DNA from 2 places in the Nocardia sp. BMG51109 genome. Region 1 is predicted to be linked to the other one. Evidence: riboswitches for the same ligand, from Rfam matches in the RefSeq annotation. Region 1 holds a riboswitch; the other holds the start of a gene.
What was found. A riboswitch is a leader RNA that binds a small molecule or an ion and turns the genes downstream of it on or off. The one in region 1 is predicted to bind cyclic di-AMP.

Region 1 (6,753 bases):
GCGCCGGCTCGCTCCGTGCACCGCCAGGGTCTCGATGACGGCGAAGTCCAGGGTGTCGAGCTCGTCGGCGGCACGTAGTACCGAGGCGCGCTGCTCGGCCCGTGCGGCCAGTACCGACATCGACGACGGCAGCGGTACCGCCAGGTCGGGGCGCAGCTCGAGCAGGGCCACGAGCTCGTCGTCGGTGCGTTCGGCCAGCCACTCGGCCAGCGACGCGGCCTCGGCCGAATTATGCTCCGCGGGCTGGTCGTCCCCGGCCCGGGGCGCGCGGTCGGTCGTGGTCATCCCGTCCAGCGTACGGCCGGGCGCGGCGACCCGCTGGGCCGCCTTGGTCCACTTACCGCCGGGCCGTCACAGACCACGCGGTTTCATGCCAGAATGAGGCCGTGGTGAACAAATCGAAGAAACCCTACGTCGACAACGGCTGGCCCGAGCTGGGCAACGGCGACCACGCGGTCACCGAGCTCTCGTCGACCCGTTCCGGTGGGCTCTCGCCCTACGGTGAGGACACCGAGTTTCCGGTACCGGCCGAAGAGGTGCCGTACGTGCACCCGCGCACGGTGATCAATCGCTGATCGGATACGGCTCGAATACGACGAGGCCCCCGCACCGAATCGGTGCGGGGGCCTCGTCGTGGTGCGGGTTACTGGGGCAGCATGCCCTTGTTCGCCTCGAAGAAGTCGACCACGGTCGGGTCGAGCTTGACGTTGTTGGACTTCGCTGCGTTGAGCGCGTCGAGGGCCGGCTGGGGCACCTGGATGCCCTGCGCCTGCGCGATGGCGAAGGCCTTGTCGACGGCCTGGAAGACTTCCTGGGACCCGTCGGCGGCCGGGGTCTGCGCCTCCGGAGCCTGCGGGGCGACGGCCTGCGGGGCCGTCTCGCTCTGCACGGTCGGGCTCCAGTGCGGCGTCGCCTGCGCGGGCGTGGCCGGTACGGTGCGCTCCTCGGCGGCTCCGCTCAGGCCGAGGCGGTTCGAGCAGGAGGGCCACGCGCCCCAGCCCTGGCTGGCGAGCACCTTCTCGGCCACCGCGATCTGCTGGTCGCGGGAGGCCTGATTGGCGGACGGGGCGTATTCGGTACCGCCGTGGGCGGCCCAGGTGCCCTGCGAGAACTGCAGACCACCCTGGTATCCGTTACCGGTGTTGATTCCCCAGTTACCACCGGATTCGCACTGCGCGAGCTGATCCCACTCGCCGTCGGGGGCCGCGGAGGCGTTGCCCGCGAGGGCGATGCCTGCGCCGCTCACGATCGCGCCGGTGACGGCGACCTTGGCGACGGTACGGCCGGTGTTGGTCGGCTTGCGATGGCGTCCACTCATATCGGTCGTCTTCCTCTCGTACGCGCCTGCGAGGTGAGCTGTCGGGTTCGGACTGAGAGGCCGTCCGGCCCCGGTGCGCCTCGCGGTGCGCCGGGACTTCACCCCAAGGGAGCGAACGTTGCCGATCGTTCCCGCTTCCCTGCGTAGGGAACGTGGGTTCCCCGCCCTCGCCCCTGGTTCCGTCGGGGTCCGTACCCGCGGGGCGAGGCTCGGTGCGGCGGGCCGGTGGTTCCGGGACTGCTCCCGGCTGCGTTAGACCGTACGACGATCGCCGCGAAAAATCACCATTTGGTAACCGGCGTGTGCGGCCGGGTCACGGTCCGGCGCAAGGTCTTCCGGTAGGCGTCTGTGCAGGTGGATGCGGCGTGTCCGAGCTCGGTACCGGTTGTGACCGTCCTGTGACCGCACCGTTATGTGATGAAGATCACACGCATAGTCGGAGTGCGAGCTGGGCAAATACTGGGTGGCTACCGTGCGCGACGGCCGGACCAGAGCGCGAAGATCACCGCGAGCAGAAGTCCCAGCGGCGTACCGGTCATCGCCACCAGATACAGCCACAGTCCGGGCTTGCCATCGGTGAGGATCGGCGTCAGGAAGATCGCGATCACCGCCAGAACGCCGACCGCGAACAGGCCCAGGGCCACGAACATCAGCGGATCGCCGGACCGGCGCTGCGGGCGGTGCGAGGGAGAATCGGGCATTACCGCACCGTAAAACTGGTGTGCTCCGGACATCGGCACCGGGGTAGACTCGATAGCATTCGCGTCCTGCATAGCTGTGTAGGGCGCGTTCTTTTCGCATACGAGTTAGGTTCCGGAATTCGCTTCCGGGGCAACGGCTGTGCCCGGGCGGACCGGGCATCGATGACGAACGGGTGAGCGCAGTGCCGACCGGCAAGGTGAAGTGGTACGACGTCGAAAAGGGCTTCGGCTTCCTTTCCCAGGATGAGGGTGAGGACGTCTATGTTCGGTCGTCCGCGTTGCCCAAGGGTGTCGAGGTGCTGAAGCCCGGGCAACGAGTCGAGTTCGGGATGGCGGCGGGTCGCCGCGGCCCGCAGGCCCTGAGCCTGAAGCTATTGGAACCGCCGCCGTCGGTGCGGGGCTCGCAGGCCCGCAAGGAACCGGCCGCGCATCCGCGCAAGGCCCCTGACGACCTGCACGGGATGATCGAGGACATGATCACCCTGCTGGAGGCGAAGGTGCAGCCGGACCTGCGCAAGGGCAGGTACCCCGACCGCAAGACGGCCCAGCGCATCGCCGAGGTGGTGCGGGGCGTAGCCCGCGAACTCGATCACTGAGCCGTGCAGGGCGGCGATTACCGAGCCGTGCGGAGCGATCACCGAGCCGTGCGGAGCGATCACCGAGCCGTGCTGATCGACCAGGCTTGGTACGGGGCGAACGATTCGGCGCCGGTCGCATCGCGCACCGGGACCACCAGCTGCACCTCCACGCCGCTCAGCCGGAGATCGGGTTCCGGGTGCGAGGGCACCGTGACGGCACGGGTCTTGTCCGGGTACTCGCGGTAGGAGGTCAGGCGCTGCACGACGGTGCCGTCGGGGCGGCTGTACTCCAGCACCATCACCCACGGCGCGTCGGCGATCTGCCGGGGTAGCGACAGCTGCAGCGGATAGCCGGCCGGGGTGTCGAGCGTGACCGTGGTGGCACCCTCGCGGCAGTCCAGGCCCAGCTGGCCGTCCGTATCCGACTGCGTCACCGTGCAATACCGGTACGGCGGCACCGTGACCGATGTGCCGTGCGCGTAGGCGGTGATCTCCGGATCGGGTTCGGTGGCGTTGCGGACCGCCACGGCCACCACGGCGGCGACGGCGACCACCACCACGAGCACGGCGGTCGCCGCCAGCGCGAGGATCGTGCGGGTGCCGGGCTTGGTCATGGCCTGCGGGTCCTGTCGGTCGTCGGGTCAGTTCGGGGCGGCCGGATGCGGTGCGGCACCGTCCGGCACCTCCTGTTTCGCATGCTGCGGGCGATTGCCGCCGAGCCCGGGCAGCAGCGAATGACCACGGTAGCTCACGAAGGTCTGGATCAGTCCGACCGCCAGCACGGCGGTGACCACGGCGAATCCCTTCCAGTACTCCGTCGGGAGCAGGACGCCGCCGGCGCCGCCGACGACCCAGGACAGTTGCAGCACCGTTTCCGAACGACCGAAACCGGACGCGATCGACTCCGGCGGCAGGTCGTCCTGGATCGAGGCATCCAGCGAGACCTTCGCCAGCGCGCTCGCACACGAGCCGACCAGCGCCGCGATCGCCGCGCCGAGCAGGTTGTCCGTGACCGTCGCGACCAGCGCGACCACCGTGCACGCCGCCGTACAGATCACCACGCTCAGCGCCGGGCGGCCCAGTTTCATCCGGGCGCCCGTGGCATTGCCGGCGAAGTTGCCGATACCCGCGGCGGCCCCGACCACGCCGAGCATCGCGGCCTGCTGCACCGGGCGATGCTCGGTCGATTTCGCCACGAACGCGACATAGAAGGTGAGGAATCCGGTGAGCACCCGGATCGCGCTGTTGCCCCACAGCCCCGTCACCACCGATCGTCCGAGCGGCTGACGGCGCCGGCCCGGCTTGACCGTGGACGACTGTGCCCCGTTCAGCACCTCCGTGTCGCGGTGGTAGCCGAGGGTGGCGGGCACTTCGCCCTCGGTGACCTCCACCCAGGACGGGATGCGCAGGCTCAGATAGGTTCCGGCACAGGCGATCAGCGCGGCGAACACCAGCGCGCCCGGCGACCCGGCGACGCCGGCGATCAGGCCGGCCACGGCTCCCGCGCCTATCGTCCCGCCCACCAGGCCGAATACCGTGAGCCGGGAGTTGGTGCGCACCAGGTCGATTCCCGGTGGCAGTACCCGCGGCGTGACGGCGCTCTTGAGTACCGCGAACGACTTGCTGAGGATCATCATGCACAGGGCGAGCGGATACAGCGCCCAGGTGTCGATATTGAAGATCAGCAGGATCGCGATCACGATGCGCGCGGCGTACGAACTGGCCAGCGCCAGCCTGCGGCCGTGCTGCAGCCGGTCCAGCAGCGGGCCGATCAGCGGCGCGATCACCGCGAACGGTGCGATCGTGATCAACAAATACAGCGCCACCTTCGATTTGGATTCGGCGGAGGCGGCGGAGAAGAACAGAGTATTGGCCAGGGCGACGGCGATGGCGGCGTCCAGCGCGAAGTTGGCCATCGTCGCGTAGACGAGCGCGGTGAGGCCGGAGCGGTCGGCGCCGTCGGCCTTCGCCGCCCGCTGGAAGGTGTTGAAGCCCTTCTCGGTGAGTTCGATGCTGCGCATCGCCAGCACCCTGGTCACCGTCAGTTTGCGGGGAATCCGCTGGCGGCCGCGGCCTTTCGGGGCTTCGGGCGGTGGTTCGGGCGACGGTGTATCGGCCGGAGGTGTATCGGCGGGCGGATCCGGGGGTGGCTCCTGCGATGCCTCGGAACGCGGCGGGAGATCTCGGGGCGGCTGCCCGGCGGCCATCCGGCGGGTGACGAATTCGGGCACGTCCGATTCGCCGCCGCGGTCGGGCAGCGGCGGCAGCGGACGGCGGGGCGAGGTATGCGGTGGCGGTGGATACCGGTCGTAGCCGGGATGCCGCTGGGTGAGCGAATACTCCTCGCCGTCCCACGGACCCGGATCGGCGCCGGAGGAGTCACGGGAGGCAGCCACATACCGAGTCTATGGTCGGGCCACCGGGGCGGTCACGTCGGGACGAAGCGAACCTCGAGAATGCGCGGCCAGTACTTGCCGGTGATCAGGAAGCGATCGGTGCCGGGTAGCTGCGCGATGCCGTTGAGGACGTCGGTGCCGGCACGCTCGTCCGCCGGCAGCAGTCCACCGGCGTCGATGTCGGCCAGTACCGCGCCGGTGCCGGGGTCGATCCGCAGAATGTGGTCGGTCGGCCAGGTGTTGGCGTATACGGAACCGTCCGCGGCGCAGTCCAATTCGTTGAGCCGGGCGTCGTGATGGCTGGTGAGCCGCACCGAGCCGGTGGCGGCGAAGGTGACCGGGTCGCGGAAGGTCAGGGTGTCGCTGCCGTTGCTCATGACGATGCGGTCGCCGCGGGTGCACAGCCCCCAGCCCTCGCCGTCGTAGCGCGCCCGGCCGCGTTCGGCGAGGGTGGCGGGGTCGCGCGCGAACGCCACCTCGTTCTTCCAGGTGACCTGCCACACAGTCGGGCCCGCCCTGGTGACTCCCTCGCCGAAGTACTCGGCGGGCAGATCGGCACGGGCCGTCCGGTCGCCGCTGCCCAGGTCGGTCGTGCGGACATCGGAGCGGCCCTCGAGGCCGGTGCTCTCGTAGAGAATCCCGTCGCCGATTTCGAGGCCCTCGGTGAAGGCGGTGCGGTCGTGCGGGCGGCTCGCCACCACCTCCACCCGCAGCGACGGAGCCTGGTCGGTCTCGTTACAAGCGACCGCTCCGGTCGACACCGCTGCCAGCAGGATCAGTCCAGTCGCGGCCCACGGACGGCGTTTGCACTTCATACGGCAAAATGTAGGGGGTGAGCGCAGTATCTGTTTCGGAGTCCGGGGTGCGACCGATCCTCGCGGAGGCGGTCGGCTTGGCCCGGCGCGCGCTCGCGGAGCTGCAACCAACGGGTGTCGGTGACCATCTGGGCGTGTCGGCCGAGGACGACTGCGCGGCCACGCACCGCTTCGAGGCCACCCTGCCCGGATACCGCGGCTGGCAGTGGGCCGTGGTGGTGGCGGCGCCCCCGGAGGCCGACCACGCGACCGTCAGCGAGTCCGCCCTGCTGCCCGGTCCCGACGCGCTGGTCGCGCCGGACTTCGTGCCGTGGGACCGGCGGGTCCGGCCGGGCGATCTGGCCCCGGGCGACCTGCTGGCGCCCCGGCCCGATGATCCGCGGCTGGTGCCCGCCTACCTGGCGACCGGCGATCCGGTGGTCGACGAGGTCGCCGACGATATCGGCCTGGGCCGCAGCCAGGTGCTCAGCCGGGAGGGCCGGGCGGAGGCCGCGGAGCGCTGGTACTCCGAGTACGGACCCGAGGCCGAGATGGCCCGCGCCGCGCCGTCGACCTGCGGGCTGTGCGGGTTCTTCCTCCCGCTGGCCGGCTCGCTGCGCTCGGCCTTCGGCGTCTGCGGCAACGCCATGGGCGCCGACGGGCGTGTCGTGCACGCGGAATACGGCTGCGGCGCCCACTCCGACACGATCCTCCCCACCGGCGGCGGCTCCCCGATCTACGAGGCCTACGACGACGCCGCGGTCGAGGTGATTCCTCCCGAGGACCTGCGCGCGCCCGATTCGAGGCCCGCGGCCGACGATCCCGAGCCCGCCGCCGAGGATTCGGCCGTCCAGGACGATGCCGGGGCGGAAGCAACACCGCGCGCGGCCACTCGAGGTGATGTCGGCGCCCCGGCCGTGGCTGCCCCAGCGGCAGAGCGATCGGGCGAAGGCGAATCCGCGACAA
Region 2 (6,753 bases), 920 kb from region 1:
CCGGCAGCGGCGCCTTCTCTCGAATCAGCTCGATCTGCAGGGTGTTCCAGACCGCGTCGCCGACCAGCAGAACGCGGGTGCCGTCGTCCACCGCGAGCAGGACGCCGATGCTGCCGGGGGTGTGGCCGGAGAGATCGACGAGGATCACCGCGCCGTCACCGAACAGATCGTGGCTGCGGGCGAAGGTGAGGACGGGTGGTCCCGACAGCTCGACGTTGCCGATCCGGCGGTCCTGCAGGGTCGCGCGAACCACGCTGTGGGGTGCCCGGTCTCCGGACATCGCCCATTCGTATTCGATTCCGGGAACGCGCAACTCGAGCGACTCGGGCATGTCCAGCAGGCCCGACACGTGGTCCCAGTGCAGATGGGTGGCCAGCGCGAAATCGATGTCCTCGCCCGACAGCTTCCGGGTCGACAGCGCGTCGGCGAGGCCGAGAACCGGCTTGTCGGGCGAGACCAGCAGGCCGACCGGGAAGGGCAGGCCCGGCATCACCCGCTTGTGCAGATTCGCGCAGATCGCCGGATCGACCAGGAACCGGGCCTGCGGATGCTCGATCAGGAAGGCGCCCATCGCCATCGGCAGCGACCGCAGGCTGCGCATCCCCTCGGCGACGAGGGTGGCCGGCGCGGAGGTGCGTGCCTGCGCGAGCGCGGTCATGGCGACCGTCCGGCGGGCCGGCGGGAGCGGCGCCACCGGCAGGTTCGCGAGGAAGCCGGCATCGGGACGGCGCGGCCGCAGCAGTCGGCGAGGGGTCGCGATCACCGCGGCACAGCAGTCGGCCAGCGCACCCAGAACGCCGGGGCGGCCGGCAGTCACATCCGGCTGATCGATAGGTTCTGTCACAGCGCCACGCTATGCGATCGTCGCGGCGTGCCGGTAGCCCCTTCTCCCCGACGCGAGTTGTCGGCATAATCGCCGGGGGATACCTGACGCCCGGGGATCTCCGCCGACTGCGGGGAGGAGCGCCACATGGGGCACAGCACGACGATCGATCAGTACTCGACACCATGACCGAACCTCCGCCCAGTACCGGCGCCGGGCCCGCGACCGCGGGTTCGGCGGCCGAGGCATCGGTCCTGACGTCCACTTGCCATGCGGTCCCGGCGAATCGGGACGCGCGGCGCGCACCCGGAGCGGTGCGATGAACGGTCGGCCGAGCACTCGGGAGCGGGGCGGGGTGTTGTTCCTGTTCTCCGGCCAGGGCGGCGAATACGCCGGAATGGGCCGGGCGCTGGCGGCGCGGTATCCGGCGTTCGCCCGGGCGGTCGACGCCGCGGCGGAGGCCGTGGTGCGGGCCGGCGGCCCGCGGGTGTGGACGCCCCGGCACGGGTTCGCGAACAGCCTCGCGGCGGCCGACGCGATCCAACCGGCACTGTTCAGCTACCAGTTCGCGCTGGCGGAACTGTTGCGGGAATGGCGGATTCGCCTCGACGCGGTCGCCGGGTACGGCGTCGGCGAGGTCGCGGGCGCCGTGGTGAGCGGGGCGCTCCCGCTGGCCGACGGCGCTCGGGTCGCGGTGGCCCGCGGCCGGGTGCCGCAGGACGGTCCCGGCGCGGCCGCGGTGCTGGAGGGTGACCCCGACGAATTGCGGCGCATGGTGGAGCCGATGCGCGCCGCCGTCGCGATCGCGTCGGTCGACGGGCCGCGCTCGGTCGTGGTGTCCGGCGAACCGCGCTACGTCGAGACGCTGCTGCGGCGGGCCCACCGGCGCGGGCTGCCCGCCCGCACTCTCGCCGTCGATCCGACGCTGCATCGCCCTTCGGCGCGAGACCTGGTGCCCGACTTCGTCACCCGACTCGACGGACTCGCCGTCGGCCGGCCGCGGCTGCCGATCTATTCGACCGTCCGGCGTGCCCAGGTGCTGGAGACGGCCGCACTGACCGCCGAGTACTGGACCGAGAACGTCTGCGGCACCGTGGAACTGGCCGCGGCACTGGAAACCGCCGCGGCCGACGGTCTCTCGACGGTGGTGGAGGTCGCGCCCAGCCCGGTGCTGGCCGCGGCGGTGCGCGGCTACGACGAGTTTCGCGAGTCGACATATACGGTGGCCGATCGGGACGACGAGGCCGAGACCTTTCTCGAGGCGGTCGCCCGGCTGCACGCCGAAGGCAGGACGGCACCACCGGTTACGGAGGCGGGTCCGCCCTTCGGCAACGAGGCGGGCGAGCATCGGCCGACGGCCGTCGCGGACCCGTCCCCGGCAGCGACAACCGGTGCCGCCACGGGTTACGAGTGGCTGACCGCCGCCGGTCCGGCATCGTCGCGGCGCAGCGGTGCACCGAGGAGACCCGGCATTCCGGATGCCACCGACGGCACCGGCCGCGCCGTGGACGGCGACGTGACCGACCCGACCGGCGACATGGCCGAAAACACCCGGGGCACAGCCGTTTACGGACCCACCGTCGCCACCGCGGCCGGATGGGCGGCGTCGATCGTGACCGAAGAGCACTGGGTGCCGGAACCGTTCCCGGACCACCACGCCGCGCCGCACCGCCCGCCGCTGGAGCGAGCGCTCGTGGTGGGCGAGTCCACGCTCGCGGTGGCGCTCGAGCGGGAGCTGGACCGGCGGCTGTCGGCGCTGCGCGTGACCTGCGATCCGGCCGACGCCGGACCGATCGTCTCGTCGCTGACGACCGGCCACACCGCCCCGACGGCCATCGTCCTGGTATGGCCGACACCGGACCGCCCGGTCCCGGTCACGACGGGTATCGCGGGAGCCCTCGACCTACTGCAGCGAGTCCAGGACGGCCCGGCGACCACCCTGACGGTGGTTCTGACCGATCGCGACTCGCTCACTCAGAACGCGATCGCCGGCCTGGTCCGGACACTGCAATTGGAGTCGGCCCTCCCGACCCGATTGATCTGGGCATCGGACGACGACCCGGCGCCCGTGGCCGATCAGGTGCTGAATCCGACTGTCTCCCAAGAGATTAGGATTTCGGACCACACCGTCCGCGGCCGCCGGTTCCGGTCCGTCGCCGCCGGATCCGCGCCGATCGGCATCCGCGCCGAGGGCACCTACGTGGTGACCGGCGGGCTCGGCACCCTCGGCGCGGTGGCGGTCCGCTGGCTGCTCGAGGCCGGTGCGCGCGACGTCGTCGTGCTCACCCGCGCGCCGCGCCCGCTGCCCCGGCTGCTCGACGGCCTGGACGACCGCATCGTCGTGGTCCGCTGCGATGTCACCGATCGCGCCGATCTGGCCAACGCGCTGTTCGACATTCGCGCCTGCGGGTCGACCGTGCGCGGGGTGGTGCACGCGGCGGGTGTCCGGCGAGATGCCGAATTCGGCTCGGTGACAACGGGTGTGCTCGCCGATCTGTACGAGCCCCGGGTCGGCGCGGCCGGTCATCTGCTCGACCTCACCGCACCCGATCCGGTCGATTTCGTGCTGCTGTCCTCCTCGTCGACCGGTGCGCTCGGAGCGCCGGGGCAGGCCGCCGACGCCGCCGTGCACGCCGCCCTGGACACCCTGGCGCGCAGCCGGATCGACGACCGCATCCGCAGCATCGGCTGGGGCGTATGGATTTCCGGACCGGTGGTCTCCGCGGGCGACGCCAGGCTGCGCCGGGCCGGAATGGTCCCGTTCGATGTGGCGCGGGGCACCGCGGTGCTGTCGGTGGCCCTGGGCCACCGGTCGCCGTCGGTACTTGCCGTCGACTACGCCCCTACCGACGACGCCGGTCCGATCGCCGCCCGCCTGCGCGGCCTGCTTCCGGAAGGCGCCGGACCTCCGCAGCCCGCCCCGAAACCCCTCGGCGTCAAACCCGTACCGCTGCACGGCCATTCGACCGCCGCGGCCCTGGGTGCGGCCCTGACCCGCGGAATCCGCCCCACCCCGCCCCGCGACGAAGCACTCTGAACGCGACTCCACCCGCCACCGGTGCCCGTGGCGTGTCGGTCCCGACCGCCCGCGAACCCGGCGCATGATGGCCGGCATGCCCGAGTCGAAGAAGTAGCCGCGGTTGTCCTTCGCCGCCCTCGCCCTGATCCTGCTCGGCGGCCCTGGTCCTACCGATCATCGATTCTCAGGGCCTGCGCGGCAGATCGGTGCTGGAGCTGACGGCCCAGGTGGCGGTCGCCAGCACCGCCTGCATCGTCGCGTTGCCCCTGGTCATCGACGCCTCCGCCGCGCCACGGGCGGCGCTCGGCACGGTCGCGGCGGCCGCCGAGCTGTGGTATCTGCTGCGCACGCTGGAACGGTCGGGGTGTGCATCCGGGCGTGGCGATCGCGGCACGGCGCGCCGGAGGGGAACCAGGGCAGTGGTTCAGGAGGAGGGGCGGCCGAGTAGTCGATCCGTTTCGCGGCGTTCGCGTTTGGTGGGTCGGCCGGAGCCGCGATCACGGCGCGGTACGGACGCGCGGACCTCGGGCGGGGGCGGCGGCGGAGACTTGTCGATCAGGCACTGGGCGGCGATGGCCGCACCCACGCGCTTCACGATGATCCGCTGCACGACGACGATGCGTTCGATTCCGTGGACCCGCACCCGTACCTCGTCGCCCGGCTTGATCTGCTGGGCGGGCTTGGCCGCGACGCCGTTGACGCGGACGTGCCCGCCGCGGCAGGCCGTAGCCGCCGCGGATCGTGTCTTGAACAGCCGCACGGCCCATACCCAGGAGTCGACCCGGGCGGTACCGGCCTGCGACCGATCCGTTTCCTCGCGCATACAGTCGGCAGACTACGCGCCGGACCGAACGGGGGTCAGTTGACCCGGCGTGCGGTGACTATCGAGTCGGGATTCAGGTTCGAGTACTCGACCGGATCGCCGGCCTGCGGCGCGTGCAGGATCTGACCGTCACCGGCGTACATGGCCACGTGACCGCCGCCGTTCTGGATGACCAGATCGCCGGGCTTCAGATCCTGGAAGGCGACCGGCTGGCCGACGTGGGACTGCTCGAAGCTGGTGCGCGGCAGTTCGATACCGGCCTGCTTGTACGCCCACTTGACCAGGCCGGAGCAGTCGAAGCCGTTCGGGCCGTTACCACCCCAGACGTACTGGGCACCGATCTTGGTGCGGGCGGCGTCGAGGGCGGCCATGCCGTTGGTCTGCTCGAGCAGGCCGGGCGCCATCGCGTTCGGCGCCGGTGCGGGCTGACCCGGCAGCATGGCCTGCGGCGCCGGTGCGGCCATTGCCTGCTGGACACCCTTGATTTCGTCGGCGTGATCGGCCAGCGCCTGGTTGGCCTGCGCGACCTGCTGGTCGTATTCCGGGCCAACCGGCACGTCGAAGTTGCCGAAACCGGGAACGTTGATGGTCGCTGCCTGTGCCGAGATCGCCGGCATCGCACCGGTCGAAGCGGCCACGGCGCCGAAAACCAGCGCACCCTTCACGGAATTCGGAACCCGAGATTCCCGTTGCAAGCTGTGTTTACCCACCGAGCTGAGTCTCCTGTTTCTTCCTGCCCAACCGCCGACCGGGTTAGCTGACGGGTTCGGGTCGGGAAGATCGGCCCTACCCCGCCGGCCGTGCGGCCGAAGGGGATTCACCCCACAAACGTGGTTCCCCGGCTCGGTGATCGGGCTGCCCACCCGACCTCCGATTAGGCGGTGACTCGGTGGGCCGCCTCGCTGGCGAGTCGACTGCTTCCACCGGGTCACGAAGAGATTACGACGCCCCGGCCGTGTTGTCCACTCCAACGGAGCACTTGTCGTCCGGCGCGTCCGCGGAGACTGCGGACGCCTCGGATCCGGGTGTGCTCAGGGCCTGTTCGGGGCACTGATAACGGGCCGTAACCGACTCCGTCACCGGTGTTATCGGACCGAGAGGACGCGGCGTTATCCGGCCGGAATCCGTTATACGACCCGGACATCGGTTCAGGACATCGGTTCAGTTCGCCGCGCCGCCACGCGCGTCCGATGCCTGCTCCAGTTCGGCGATCCGGCGACGGGCGTCGGCCAGCTCGACCTCGAGCCGGCCCAATGCCACCACCACGGGACCGACCGCGAGATCGGCGACCAGCTGGGGATCGTCGTAACCCTTCTCGATCGCTTCCAGGATCTTGGCGCGGATCTGCGTGGCGACCGGCGCACCCTCCGGCACGTTCCAGGATTCGACCACCTGGGCAACGTCGGGAGTGGCTTCCGCCGAGACGAACTCCTCCGACATGATCCCTCCCTGCGCCGGTGCCTCCGGTTCGTGGACCTTCGAACCATAGCCGTTTCTAGGGCAATCGGTAGACGCACCCAGAATCTTCCGGCGACGCGCTACGGTGTACGGGCATGGACCCCGTGCGGAATCCGTATGCACCAGGAGCCGGTCAGCGGCCGCCCGAATTGGCCGGACGCGCCAGGCAGCTGGACACTTTCGACATCGTGCTGGAACGCGTCTCCGCCGGCCGGCCGGAACGCAGCGTCATGCTCACCGGGTTGCGCGGCGTCGGAAAGACCGTACTGCTCAACCAGCTTCGCTCGGCGGCCCGCTCCCGCGGTTGGGGCACCGGCAAATTGGAGGCCCGGCCCGATCAGGAGCTGCGCCGGCCGCTGGCCTCGGCCCTGCACATGGCGGTGCGGCAGATCGCCGTGGCCCATCGCAATCCGGAGATGGTCGACGACTTTCTGGGCATACTCAAGGCTTTCGCGCTGCGCGCCACCGCCGACAAGGGCATGCGCGACCGCTGGCAGCCGGGCATCGACGTCCCGGCCGTCACCGGCCGGGCGGATTCCGGCGATATCGAGATCGATCTCGTCGAACTGCTGATGGAGGCGGCGCAGCTGGCGAGCGATATCGGCGTCGGCATCGCGATCTTCATCGACG

Region 2: another riboswitch for cyclic di-AMP. It lies ahead of D892_RS0112220 (C40 family peptidase); the one in region 1 lies ahead of D892_RS0107845 (transglycosylase family protein).

The regions. Positions count from the first base shown of each region.
Region 1 covers NZ_JAFQ01000004.1:1,462,632-1,469,384, reverse strand. Annotated here, with positions in the region: gene D892_RS0107855 (helicase-associated domain-containing protein) at 1-285, opposite strand, end outside; gene D892_RS0107850 (hypothetical protein) at 387-575, shown strand; gene D892_RS0107845 (transglycosylase family protein) at 644-1,318, opposite strand; cyclic di-AMP (ydaO/yuaA leader) riboswitch at 1,327-1,513, opposite strand; gene D892_RS40695 (hypothetical protein) at 1,786-2,019, opposite strand; gene D892_RS0107835 (cold-shock protein) at 2,202-2,615, shown strand; gene D892_RS0107830 (DUF2771 domain-containing protein) at 2,675-3,211, opposite strand; gene D892_RS0107825 (MFS transporter) at 3,239-4,993, opposite strand; gene D892_RS0107820 (glutaminyl-peptide cyclotransferase) at 5,026-5,808, opposite strand; partial or broken gene D892_RS48410 (DUF3027 domain-containing protein) at 5,826-6,665, shown strand.
Region 2 covers NZ_JAFQ01000004.1:2,378,852-2,385,604, reverse strand. Annotated here, with positions in the region: gene D892_RS0112240 (MBL fold metallo-hydrolase) at 1-844, opposite strand, end outside; gene D892_RS0112235 (SDR family NAD(P)-dependent oxidoreductase) at 1,143-3,860, shown strand; gene D892_RS49585 (hypothetical protein) at 4,027-4,191, opposite strand; gene D892_RS0112225 (RNA-binding S4 domain-containing protein) at 4,267-4,665, opposite strand; gene D892_RS0112220 (C40 family peptidase) at 4,701-5,375, opposite strand; cyclic di-AMP (ydaO/yuaA leader) riboswitch at 5,393-5,556, opposite strand; gene D892_RS0112215 (hypothetical protein) at 5,827-6,105, opposite strand; gene D892_RS0112210 (ATP-binding protein) at 6,219-6,753, shown strand, end outside.